Regions from separate parts of the Kocuria flava genome, predicted to be linked through region 2. Evidence: riboswitches for the same ligand, from Rfam matches in the RefSeq annotation. Region 2 holds a riboswitch; the other holds the start of a gene.

Region 1 (6,377 bases), 420 kb from region 2:
GCTCGACGAGCTCGCCGTGCTGCACTCGCGCATGGCCGGGGACTCCTACCTCCCGCCGGCGGCCCCCGACCCCGACCCGTGGGACGCCGAGCGGGTGCGGCGCACCGAGCAGCTGCGCGCCGAGGCGGGGCACCGCTCCCTCATCGCGGTCGCCGAGCACGCGCCCAGCGGCCGGCTCGTGGGGATGACCGAGCTGGTCCTGGCCGGTCCGCACCCCACGATCGCCATGCAGGACGAGACCGTGGTCCTGCGCGAGCACCGGCGCCGGTGGCTCGGCACCCGGCTCAAGCTGGCCAACCTGCGCCGCCTCGAGGCGGAGGCCCCCGAGGTGCGGACCGTGTACACGTGGAGCCACAGCGGCGACGACCGGATGGGCCGGGTCAACGCCCGCCTGGGCTTCCGGGTCGCCGGGCGCAGCGGCGTGTGGTCGCGCGAGGTCCCCGCCCTGTGAGGTCCGGGCCGGCGCGGCCCGATTTGGTCCCCGCGCCCCCGTGCGGTAGCGTGGGGGCACCAAAGACCGCCGGTCGTGGTTCCCCATGCCTGCCGCATCCCGTTCGGGACGCGGTGCGCCGGGGGAGCAGCCGTAAGAGTTCCGTTCCCGGAACGGCCAGCGCAGGTGAACCAGCACAGCCGCGCGCGCCTCTCCACGGCCCGCAGCGGCCGGCCCCGGGCATCTGCGCGGGGCCTTTTCCGTGTCCGGGCCCCTCGGCAGCGCACCGGCATCGAAGACCGGAAGGAGTACCATGGCGAACCCGGAAAAGGCAGCCGCGGTCGCCGAGTTGAAGGAGCTGTTCTCCAACTCGGACGCTGCTGTCCTGACTGAGTACCGCGGTCTCACCGTGGCCCAGCTCAAGGAGCTGCGCCGCTCGCTCGGTGAGAACGCCGAATACGCCGTGGTGAAGAACACGCTGACCGCGATCGCGGCCAAGGAGCTGGGCATCGACGCGTTCGACGGCCAGCTCGCCGGCCCGAGCGCCATCGCCTTCGTCTCGGGCGACCCCGTCGAGGCCGCCAAGAGCCTGCGTGACTTCGCCAAGGCGAACCCGCAGCTCGTGGTCAAGGGCGGCTACCTCGAGGGCAAGGCGCTCAGCGAGGCCGAGATCAAGCAGCTCGCGGACCTCGAGTCCCGCGAGGTGCTGCTCGCCAAGGTCGCCGGCGCCGCCCAGGCGTCGCTGTCCAAGGCCGCCGCGCTGTTCCAGGCCCCGCTGTCCAAGACCGTCCGCACCGCGGAGGCGCTGCGCGCCAAGGTCGAGGAGCAGGGCGCCTAACCAGCACCCGCCGCGAGGCACATTCTCACCACGGAAACGTCCCGTCCCGCGCCGACGAACCCGGTCGGGGCACCCCATCGAAAAGGAGCCACAACCATGGCCAAGCTCACCACCGAAGAACTGATCGACGCCTTCAAGGAGCTCTCCCTGATCGAGCTCTCCGAGTTCGTCAAGGCGTTCGAGGAGACCTTCGACGTCACCGCCGCCGCCCCCGTGGCCGTCGCCGGCGCGGCCGCCCCGGCCGCCGGTGCCGCCGAGGAGGCCGAGGAGCAGACCGAGTTCGACGTCGTCCTCGAGGCCGCCGGCGACAAGAAGATCCAGGTCATCAAGGAGGTCCGCGCGCTGACCTCCCTCGGCCTCAAGGAGGCCAAGGACCTCGTGGACTCGGCCCCCAAGGCCGTGCTCGAGGGCGCCAACAAGGAGACCGCGGACAAGGCCAAGGAGGCCCTCGAGGGCGCCGGCGCCACCGTCACCCTCAAGTAGCACCCCGGACGCGCCCCTCGCGGACGCGCCCTGCCGAGGCCCCGGACGCACCGCGTCCGGGGCCTCGTGCCGTTGCCCGGGCCTCCCGGCGGTCCGTCCGGGGCGGGGGAGCGGCGGGGCATCTGTGCGACACTGGAGGCACAACCACATCTCGGCCGACCACGCGCGGCGGGAGAGTCCGGAACCGCCCGCGGAGGACGGGACCGGCGCCGAAGGAGCAACTCCTCCCCGGGAATCTCTCAGGCCCCAGAACCGCCGCGAGCAGGCCACTCTGAAGAGGTCCCGCCTCCCCGGCCACCGGCCGGGGGTGCCGGCCACCGACGGTGCAGGCCGCCCCCGGGCGGCGAAAACTCTCAGGTCAGCGAACAGAGCGGGGAGACCGGACGGGCCCCGACCGGGGCCTCGAGAACGAGGAGCTGACCTTGTCCTTCCTGGCACGCCACCTCGGCCCCGACGCGGCCGAGACCCGGACCATGCTCGAGACGGTCGGCGCGGCCGACCTCGACGACCTCGTCGCCCGCGCGGTCCCGCGCGGGATCGTCGCCGACGCCCCGCTGCGCCTGCCCGCGCCGATGTCGGAGCACGAGGCCCTCACGGCCCTGCGCCGGATCGCGGCCAAGAACCGCGTGATGACCCAGATGATCGGCCAGGGCTACGCCGAGACCGTGACCCCGCCGGTGCTGCGGCGCAACATCCTCGAGAACCCCGCCTGGTACACCTCCTACACCCCGTACCAGCCGGAGATCTCCCAGGGCCGGCTCGAGGCCCTGCTGACCTTCCAGAACGCGGTCATGGACCTCACCGGCCTCGACCTCGCCAACGCCTCCCTGCTGGACGAGTCCTCGGCCGTGGCCGAGGCGGTGCTCATGATGCGCCGCGCCAACCGGCGCTCGACGAGCGACCGGGTGCTCGTCGACGCCCGCACCCTGCCGCAGACCCTCGCCGTGCTGCGCGGACGCTGCCGGGCCGTGGGCGTCGAGCTCGTCGTCGCGGACCTCACCGCGGAGCTGCCCGAGGGCGAGTTCTTCGGCGTGGTCCTGGCCCACGTCGGCGTCGACGGCGACGTCGCCGAGCTGGCCCCCCGCGTCGAGCAGGCCCGTGCCGCCGGCGCGCTCGTGACCGCGACCACCGACCTGCTGGCGCTGACCCTGCTGCGCTCCCCGGGGGAGCAGGACGTGGACATCGCCGTCGGCTCCGCCCAGCGCTTCGGGGTGCCCCTGTTCTTCGGCGGCCCCCACGCCGCGTTCATCGCCTGCCGCAAGGGCTTCGAGCGCAACCTGCCGGGCCGCCTCGTGGGCGTGTCCACCGACTCCTCCGGCCGGCCCGCCTACCGGCTCGCGCTGCAGACCCGCGAGCAGCACATCCGCCGCGAGAAGGCCACCTCCAACATCTGCACCGCCCAGGCGCTGCTGGCCGTCGTGGCCGGCGCCTACGCCGCCTACCACGGCCCCGACGGGCTGCGCGCGATCGCCGAGCGCGTGCACGGGCTCGCCGCCCGCCTCGCCACCGGCCTGGCGGCCGCCGGCACCACCGTGGTGCACGAGCACTTCTTCGACACCGTCCTCGCGCAGGTCCCCGGCCGCGCCGACGCCGTGGTCGCCGCCGCCGCCGAGCGGGGGATCAACCTGCGCCGCGTCGACGCCGACCGGGTCTCCGTCTCCCTGGGCGAGCCGCACGACGAGCGCGACGTCGACGCCGTGCTCGCGGCCTTCGGCGCCGCCGCCCCCGAGCAGGACGCGCCGGAGGGCGCGTGGGCGCTGCCCGGGGCCCTGCTGCGCACCGACGGCTACCTCGCCCACCCGGTGTTCAACACCCACCGCTCCGAGACCGCCATGATGCGCTGGCTGCGCGGGCTGGCGGACAAGGACCTGGCCCTGGACCGCACGATGATCCCGCTGGGCTCGTGCACCATGAAGCTCAACGCCGCCGCCGAGATGGAGCCGATCAGCTGGCCCGAGCTCGCCTCGATCCACCCGCTGGCCCCCGAGGACCAGACCCTGGGCTGGCAGGAGCTCATCGGCCAGCTCGAGACCTGGCTGACCGAGATCACCGGCTACGCCGCCGTGTCCGTCCAGCCCAACGCCGGCTCCCAGGGCGAGCTGGCCGGGCTGCTCGCGATCCGCCGCTACCACCTCTCCCGCGGCGACCGGCAGCGCAAGACGATCCTCATCCCCTCCTCCGCCCACGGGACCAACGCGGCCTCGGCCGTGCTCGCCGACCTCAAGGTCGTCGTCGTCGCCACCGCCGCCGACGGCTCGGTGGACATGGCGGACCTGCGGGAGCGGATCGCGCAGACCGGCGACGAGCTCGCCGGGATCATGATCACCTACCCCTCGACCCACGGGGTGTTCGAGGAGCAGGTCACCGAGGTCTGCGCCGCCGTGCACGAGGCCGGCGGCCAGGTCTACGTCGACGGCGCCAATCTCAACGCCCTCATGGGCCTGGCCCGGCCCGGGCGCTTCGGCGGGGACGTCTCCCACCTGAACCTGCACAAGACCTTCTGCATCCCCCACGGCGGGGGCGGGCCCGGCGTGGGCCCCGTCGCGGTGGCCGAGCACCTCGTGCCGTTCCTGCCCGAGGACCCGGCGGCCGCCGCGGCCGACCCGGAGGCCGAGGCGTTCCCGGTCTCCCAGGCCCGCTGGGGCTCCGCCGGGGTGCTGCCGATCTCCTGGATGTACATCGCCATGACCGGCGGGGAGGGCCTCACCGAGTCCTCGCGCACCGCCATCCTGGCGGCGAACTACGTCTCGGCGCGCCTGGCCGACGTCTTCCCGACGCTCTACACGGGCCCGGGCGGGTTCGTCGCCCACGAGTGCATCCTCGACCTGCGCCCGCTGACCAAGGCCTCCGGGGTCACCGCCGAGGACGTGTGCAAGCGGCTGATCGACTACGGCTTCCACGCCCCGACCCTCGCGTTCCCCGTCGCGGGCACGCTGATGGTCGAGCCGACCGAGTCGGAGAACCTCGCCGAGCTGGACCGCTTCGTCGACGCGATGCGCGCCATCCACGCCGAGATGACGGCCGTCGCCGAGGGGGAGGTCGCGGTGGAGGACTCCGTGCTGCGCCACGCCCCGCACACGGCCGAGGTGCTCACCGCCGACGACTGGGACCGGGCCTACCCGCGCTCCCTGGCCGCCTACCCCCTGCCCGAGCTGCGCCTGGGCAAGTACTGGTCGCCCGTGGGCCGCGTCGAGAACGCCGCCGGCGACCGCAACCTGGTCTGCAGCTGCCCGCCGATCGAGGCGTTCGCCGCCGCCGAGCGCGCCGAGCGCGAGGAGGCCCTGGAGCAGGAGGCCGCCCGGTGAGCGCCCGCACCACCCCGCTCGAGGCCGCCCACCGGGAGGCCGGCGCCGTGTTCACCGACTTCGGCGGCTGGCAGATGCCGCTGAAGTACGCCAACGACGTCGCCGAGCACCACGCGGTGCGCCGGGCCGCCGGGCTCTTCGACCTCTCCCACATGGGCGAGATCGCGGTCGAGGGCCCGCAGGCGGCGCAGTTCCTGGACGCCGCGCTCGTCTCCCGGATGAGCGTCCTGGCCCCCGGCCGCGCCAAGTACACCCTGCTCGTGGACGAGGACGGGCGGGTGCTCGACGACCTGATCACCTACCGCCTCGCCGAGGACCGGTTCCTCGTGGTGCCCAACGCCGCCAACACGGCGACCGCGCTGCGGGAGCTGCGCGCGCGGGCGGAGGGCTTCGACGTCGTCGTCGAGGACCGCACGGAGGCCACGGCCCTCGTGGCCGTCCAGGGCCCGGCGGCCGAGGACGTCCTGCTCGCCGCCGGCTGCGCCGACGCGGAGGCCGTGCGCGCCCTGCGCTACTACGCGTGCGTGCCCACCGAGGTCGCGGGCGTGCCCGCGCTGGTGGCCCGCACCGGGTACACCGGCGAGGACGGCTTCGAGCTGTACACGGCCCCCGAGCACGCCCGCACGGTCTGGGACGCGCTGCTGGCGGCGGGGGAGGACCGGGGCGTGGTGCCCGCGGGCCTGGCCGCCCGCGACTCGCTGCGCCTGGAGGCCGGGATGCCGCTCTACGGCCACGAGCTGGGCACGGGGACCACGGCCGCCGAGGCCGGCCTCGGCCGGCTCGTCGAGGCGGCCCTGCGGACCAAGGAGGGACCGTTCACCGGCCGCGCCGCGCTCGAGGCGCAGGCCGCGTCCGCGCCCGCGCGGGTGCTCGTGGGGCTCAGGGGGCTGGGGCGGCGGCCGGTGCGCGCCGGCAACGCCGTGGTCTCCGGCGACGAGCAGGTCGGCGAGGTCACCTCCGGGGTGCCGTCCCCGACCCTCGGCCACCCGGTCGCGATGGCCCTCGTGCGCCCGGAGGTCTCCGCCCCCGGCACGGCGCTCGAGGCCGACGTGCGCGGCCGGCGCGCCCCCGTGGAGGTCGTCGAGCTGCCGTTCTACCGGCGGGGCTGAGACGCGCACCACGAAAATTCCTCATCCTACGGCCGGTGGACGCCCGGCGTCCACCGGCCGTGTGGACAGACCTGCGCCGCGGCCCTAGACTGGTCATTTGCGTTGTCCCTCATTCTGCGTGCCTTCATATAGCGGTGGGCGCCGCCGGGACGCGGACCGACCCCTCACCGGACCGGTCCCCGACCTCCCGCGAACCCGATCGGGAACTGCGC
Region 2 (6,377 bases):
AGGTGGCCAGCGAGCGGTCGGCGTGCAGCACCAGGACCTCGCGCCGGGACTCCTCGCGGACGAGCCGGTCCAGGAACGCGAGCATGGGGGTGACGCCGATGCCGGCGGAGGCCAGCACCAGGGGACCCTCCCCCTCGGGGAGCACGACGTCGCCGTAGGGGTTCGAGACCCGCAGCACGTCGCCCACCTGCACGTCGTGGTGCAGCACCGGGGTGACCTCGCCGCGCTCGTCGAGGCGGACGGCGATGCGGCGTGCCCCCTCCGGGCCGGGCACGAGCGTGAACTGCCGCGGCTGCTCCACGCCGTCGGGCATCCGGACCTGGACGGTCACGTACTGGCCCGCCACCGCGGGGGTCATCGGGGTGTCGTCGGCGGGCTCGAGGGTGATGGCCGTCGTGGTGGTCCCGGTCCGCTCCTTGGCCGCGACCCGGAACGGGGCGAACACCACGGTGTTCGCCCGGCCCGCGTAGAGGCCCTCCTCGATCTTGATGAGGGCGTCGGCCATCAGCCAGTACACCTCGTCCCAGGCGGCCGCGACCTCGGGCGTGACGGCGTCGCCGAGGTCCCGGGCGATCGCGCCGAACAGGTGCTCGTGGACGATCGGGTAGTGCTCGGGCAGCACGCCCAGGGACGCGTGCTTGTGCGCCACGCGGGACAGCAGCTCGTCCGGGTAGCTGTCCGGGTGGGAGAGCAGCCAGGAGGCGAACATCGCGATCGAGCCGGCGAGGGCCTGCGCCTGCGTCCCGTTCTTCTGGTTGGAGCGGCTGAACATCCCGTCCAGCAGATCGGGGCGCGCCTCGAACATGGAGCGGTAGAACTCCGGGGTGATGAACGGGATGCGCTCGGCGACGACGCCGATGGTCTGCTCGATGACGGGGCGGGACTTCTCGGACAGCACGGTTGCCTCCTGGGGTGCCGGTGGTGGACACCCCAAAACTAGCATCTGAGATGCTTTATTAAGGAATCGGCGCGGCGGCCGTGCTGCCGGGCTGCTCCGGGGGCCGCAGCCCGATGCTGACGAGCACCGGCCCCGCCTGGCGCCCGCTCACCAGCTCGCGCACGCGGACGTCGTCGAGCTCGCGGAAGAAGGCCTCGCGGGCATCGGCCAGCACGCGGCGCAGCCGGCAGGACCGGTCCAGGGGGCAGCTGCCGCCGGGGGCCTCGCACTCGACCATCGCGGAGCCGGCCTCGAGCTCGCGCAGCAGCGCCCCGACGGAGGCGTCCAGACCGGCGGGCGTGATCGACACCCCACCGGCGCGCCCGCGGCTGGAGGCGAGCAGCCCCAGACCGCTGAGCCGGCCCACGGTCTTGGTCACGTGGTGGTAGGGCGCGCCGACGCCCTCGGCGATGGCGCGCGTGGTGAGCTTCTCGCCCTCGGGGGCCGCGCCGGTCAGCAGCAGCACCCGCAGGGCGATGTCCGAGAACGCCGTCAGCCGCACGGTGGCACCCCTTCCTCCGGGGGATCGCTCCCCGTCCGCCCGCCCGTCCCGGGACTCGCGGGCGGACCGCCCATTCTCCCACGCGGACCCCGGGCGGGCGAGCGCCCCCGGGTCCGCGGCGGCCCGGGACGCCGCGAGGGGCCCTCCCCGTGGCGGGAAGGGCCCCTCGCGGACCGCGGAGCGGGTGCTCAGGCCTGGTTCAGGCGCTCCTCGAGCCCGGCGCGCTGCTCGAGCAGGACCTCCGGGACGGCCCCGAGCCGGCGGAACCACTCGTCGATGCCGGGCAGCTCGGCCCGCCACTCCTCGACGTCGACCTTCAGGGCGGCCTCGAGCTCGGCGTCGGTGATCTCCAGGCCCGTCAGGTCCAGGTCCTCCTTGCGGGGCAGGACGCCGATCGGGGTCTCCCGGCCGCCGGCCCGGCCCTGCAGGCGCTCGACGATCCACTTCACCACGCGGGTGTTCTCGCCGAAGCCCGGCCAGGCGAACCCGCCCTCGGGGGTGCGGCGGAACCAGTTGACGTAGAAGATCTTCGGCATGCTCTCCTCGCCGACCCGCGCCCCGGTGTCGAGCCAGTGCTCGAGGTAGTCGTTGGCGTTGTAGCCGATGAACGGGAGCATCGCCATGGGGTCGCGGCGGACCACCCCCACGGCGCCCTTGGCGGCCGCCGTGGTCTCCGAGGAGAGCGTGGCGCCCTGGAAGACGCCGTGCTCCCAGCCGAAGGACTGCGAGACCAGCGGGACGGTGGTCTTGCGCCGGCCGCCGAAGATGATCGCGGACAGCGGCACGCCGTCGGGGTCGTCGTACTCGGGGGCGAGCGTGTCGACCTGCTTGATGGGCGTGCAGAACCGGGAGTTGGGGTGCGCAGCCGGGCGCCCGGAGTCGGGGGTCCAGTCGTTGCCCTTCCAGTCGGTCAGGTGCGCCGGGGTCTCCTCGGTCATCCCCTCCCACCACACGCCGCCGTCGTCGGTGAGCGCCACGTTGGTGAAGATGGTGTTGCCCTTGGCGATCGCGTGCATCGCGTTGGGGTTGGTCGGCCACCCGGTGCCGGGGGCGACGCCGAAGAGGCCGGCCTCGGGGTTGACCACCCGCGCCTGGCCGTCCTTGCCGAAGCGGATCCAGGAGATGTCGTCACCGACCATCTCGGCCTTCCAGCCCTCCAGCGTGGAGTCCAGCATCGCGAAGTTCGTCTTGCCGCACGCGGACGGGAAGGCCGCGGAGATGAAGTGCGTCCCGCCCTGCGGGTCGGTGATCTTCAGGATGAGCATGTGCTCGGCCAGCCAGCCCTCGTCGTGGGCGATCGCGGAGGCGATGCGCAGGGCGTAGCACTTCTTGCCCAGCAGCGCGTTGCCGCCGTAGCCGGAGCCGAAGGACCAGATCGCGCGGTCCTCGGGGAACTGCACGATGTACTTGGTGGGGTTGCACGGCCAGGGCACGTCCTCCTGTCCCGGCTCCAGCGGGGCGCCCAGGGAGTGCAGGCACTCGACGAAGAACGCGTTCTGCGCCGTCATCTTCTCCAGCACGGGCGTGCCGATCGTGGCCATGATCCGCATGGAGCACACCACGTAGGCGGAGTCGGAGATCTCCACGCCGTAGCTGGGGTGCTCGGCCTCGAGGTGGCCCATGACGAAGGGGATGACGTACATGGTGCGCCCGCGCATCGAGCCCGCGAACTTCTTGCGCAGGGTCGCCTTCATCACCTCCGGGTCCTCCCAGTTGTTGGTGGGACCCGCGCCCTTCTCGGTCTTGGTGCAGATGAAGGTGCGCTCCTCGACGCGGGCGACGTCGTCCGGGTCGGAGAAGGCGGCGAAGGAGTTCGGGAACTTGTCCTCGGCCAGGCGCACGAACGTGCCGGCCTCCACCAGCTCGCCGGTGAGCCGGTCCCACTCCTCCTCGGAGCCGTCCACCCAGTGGATGCGCTCGGGCTGCGTGAGCTCCGCCATCTCCCGCACCCACCCGAGCAGGTGCGCGTGGGTGGTGGGCGGGTTCTCCAGCGCGTCCTTCACAGCCTCGTTCAGCCCGGTGGTCTCCGTCGTTGCAGTGGGGTTGTCAGCCATTGACATGTCTCCTCGTTGAGGCCGTCCGCCGACCGCCCGGCCCTCGTCGTGCGCGCTCGCCGTCGAGCGCTCCGGCCCGGGGGGCACCGGGCCCACAGCGAGCGGCGTGCGTGGAAGCAGGGGCGGCCGGTCTCTACTGTGATGTGCGGCCCATCCTAGCCCCCAGGGCCCGCGCCGGGGCGCAGGGTTACGCCCCGCGGGCCGAGCCCTCGCGGACCCAGGGCCCGCGGGCGTCCCGGCGAGGGCCCGGCCCGGGCGCACCCTCGCTCCTGCCGTGCCGGCCGCGCGCTCCTCCGGCCGCCCGCACCCCTCGGCCCGTTTTGCAGAACCGCAGGCCGCATGTAAGGTTGTACCCGGCTCGAGCGGCGGAGACGCCGGGCGGAGCCGATGCGCCTGTAGCTCAACGGATAGAGCATCTGACTACGGATCAGAAGGTTGGGGGTTCGAATCCCTCCAGGCGCACCACCCGAAGGCCCCGGACCGCACGGTCCGGGGCCTTCTCGCGTTCCCCGCCGGACGCGGACCGGTGCTTCTCCCGGCGTCACAGCACCCGCGGCACCGGGCGACCCTGTTGCACCTGGCGCAACACCTCGGCTACGGTGTGGGAACAGTCACACCGACTGCAGTCGACGACGTGCGGCGGGAGAGTCCCGCTCAGCAGTTGTGGAGCGGGCGCCGTAGGAGCAATTCCTCCCCGGGAAACTCTCAGGCCCCCGTACCGCCGCACCGAGGCGCATCTGGAAAGTGGCGCGGAGCTCCTCCGCGCACGCCGAAGGAGCAAGCCCCACCCCCAGTCCGGGAGGGCGGAAACTCTCAGGCAGAGCAACAGATCGGGGAGGACCCACGGACCGCGCGGCAGGACCGCGCCGAGCACTGGAGTTCTCCCGAGACATGACGATCACCGCTCCCCACCCCACGACCACCCGCCCGGCCGGCGACGCCTTCGCCGACCGCCACATCGGCCCCGACGCCGGGGCGGCCGCCACGATGCTCGCGGCCGTCGGCCTGACCGGCCTCGACGAGCTCGTCGACACCGCCGTGCCCGCGGACATCCGCCAGCAGGCGCCGCTGGAGCTGCCTGCGCCGCGCTCCGAGGCGGAGGCCCTCGCCGAGCTGCGCCGGATGGCCTCGCGCAACGTCCTGCGCACGCAGATGATCGGCCAGGGCTTCTCCGGCACCCTCACCCCGCCGGTGATCCTGCGCAACGTGCTGGAGAACCCCGCCTGGTACACCGCCTACACCCCCTACCAGCCCGAGATCTCGCAGGGCCGGCTGGAGGCGCTGCTGAACTACCAGACGATGATCGCGGACCTGACCGGGCTGCCCGTGGCCAACGCCTCCCTGCTCGACGAGGCCTCCGCCGTGGCGGAGGCGGTGCTGCTGATGCGCCGGACCAACAAGGCCCGCGCCGAGGCCCGCACCGTCCTCGACGCCAACCTCTTCCCGCAGACCCTCGCCGTGGTGCAGGGCCGGGCCCGCGCGCTCGGCTTCGAGGTCGAGGTCGCCGACCTCTCGGCGGGCCTGCCCGAGGGCGAGATCTCCGGGATCGTGCTCCAGCAGCCGGGCGACGACGGCGCCGTCGTCGACCACGCCGCGGTCGTCGCCGCGGCCAAGGAGCGCGGGGCCATGGTGACCGTCGCCGCCGACGTCCTCGCCCTGACCCTGATCGTCCCCCCGGGCGAGCAGGGCGCGGACATCGCCGTCGGCAGCACCCAGCGCTTCGGCGTCCCCCTGTTCTTCGGCGGCCCGCACGCCGCCTACATGGCCGTGCGCAAGGGCCTGGAGCGCTCCCTGCCCGGCCGTCTCGTGGGGGTCTCCACCGACGACGCCGGGGCCCAGGCCTACCGGCTCGCGCTGCAGACGCGCGAGCAGCACATCCGCCGGGAGAAGGCGACCTCCAACATCTGCACCGCCCAGGCGCTGCTCGCGGTGGTGGCCTCCATGTACGCCGTCTACCACGGCCCCTCCGGGCTGCGCGCCATCGCCGAGCGCGTGCACGCCCACGCCCGCACCCTGGCCGGCGCGCTCGCCGGCGCCGGCGTCGAGCTCGCCGCCGAGCAGTTCTTCGACACCGTCCGCGCCCGGGTGCCCGGCCGCGCCGAGGCCGTGGTCGAGGCCGCCGAGGCCCTGGGCGTGAACCTGCGCCTCGTCGACGCGGACAGCGTCGGCGTCTCGGCCGACGAGGTCACGACGACCGAGCACCTCGTCGCCGTGGTCACCGCCTTCGGGATCCGCGACGCCGAAGCCGCCGTGACCGCCGCCGCGGCGGCGGCCCGGGACGGCGCCCACGCCCTGTCCCCGGCCGTGACCCGCAGCTCCGAGTACCTGACGCACCCGATCTTCCACACGGTCCGCTCCGAGACCCAGATGATGCGCTACCTGCGCCGGCTCTCCGACCGGGACCTGGCGCTGGACCGCACGATGATCCCGCTGGGCTCGTGCACCATGAAGCTCAACGCCACCGCCGAGATGGAGGCGATCTCCTGGCCGGAGTTCGCCGGGATCCACCCGTTCGCCCCGGGCCACCAGACCGCGGGGTGGCGGGAGCTCATCGACGACCTCGAGGCGCGCCTGTGCGCGATCACCGGCTACGCCGGGGTGTCCATCGCCCCGAACGCCGGCTCGCAGGGCGAGTACGCGGGGCTGCTGGCGATCCGCCAGTACCACCTGGCCAACGGCGCCGGCGAGCGGACCGTGTGCCTCATCCCCGCCTCCGCCCACGGCACCAACGCCGCCTCGGCCGTGCTCGCCGGACTGCAGGTCGTCGTGGTGAAGACGGCCGCCGACGGCACCATCGACGCCGCCGACCTGGACGCGAAGCTCGAGACCCACCGGGACCGGCTGGCGGCCATCATGATCACCTACCCCTCCACGCACGGGGTCT

The links. A riboswitch is a leader RNA that binds a small molecule or an ion and turns the genes downstream of it on or off. The one in region 2 is predicted to bind glycine.
Region 1: linked by a shared signal. The riboswitch ahead of gcvP (aminomethyl-transferring glycine dehydrogenase) and the one ahead of gcvP (aminomethyl-transferring glycine dehydrogenase) in region 2 are both predicted to bind glycine.

What each region holds. Positions count from the first base shown of each region.
Region 1 covers NZ_CP013254.1:3,160,940-3,167,316, reverse strand. The annotation lists gene AS188_RS14155 (GNAT family N-acetyltransferase) at 1-451, shown strand, start outside; gene rplJ (50S ribosomal protein L10) at 744-1,268, shown strand; gene rplL (50S ribosomal protein L7/L12) at 1,365-1,751, shown strand; glycine riboswitch at 1,911-2,016, shown strand; gene gcvP (aminomethyl-transferring glycine dehydrogenase) at 2,174-5,056, shown strand; gene gcvT (glycine cleavage system aminomethyltransferase GcvT) at 5,053-6,165, shown strand.
Region 2 covers NZ_CP013254.1:73,010-79,386, forward strand. The annotation lists gene AS188_RS00330 (globin domain-containing protein) at 1-898, opposite strand, end outside; gene AS188_RS00335 (RrF2 family transcriptional regulator) at 957-1,439, opposite strand; gene AS188_RS00340 (phosphoenolpyruvate carboxykinase (GTP)) at 1,628-3,493, opposite strand; tRNA gene AS188_RS00345 (tRNA-Arg) at 3,883-3,958, shown strand; glycine riboswitch at 4,124-4,224, shown strand; gene gcvP (aminomethyl-transferring glycine dehydrogenase) at 4,385-6,377, shown strand, end outside.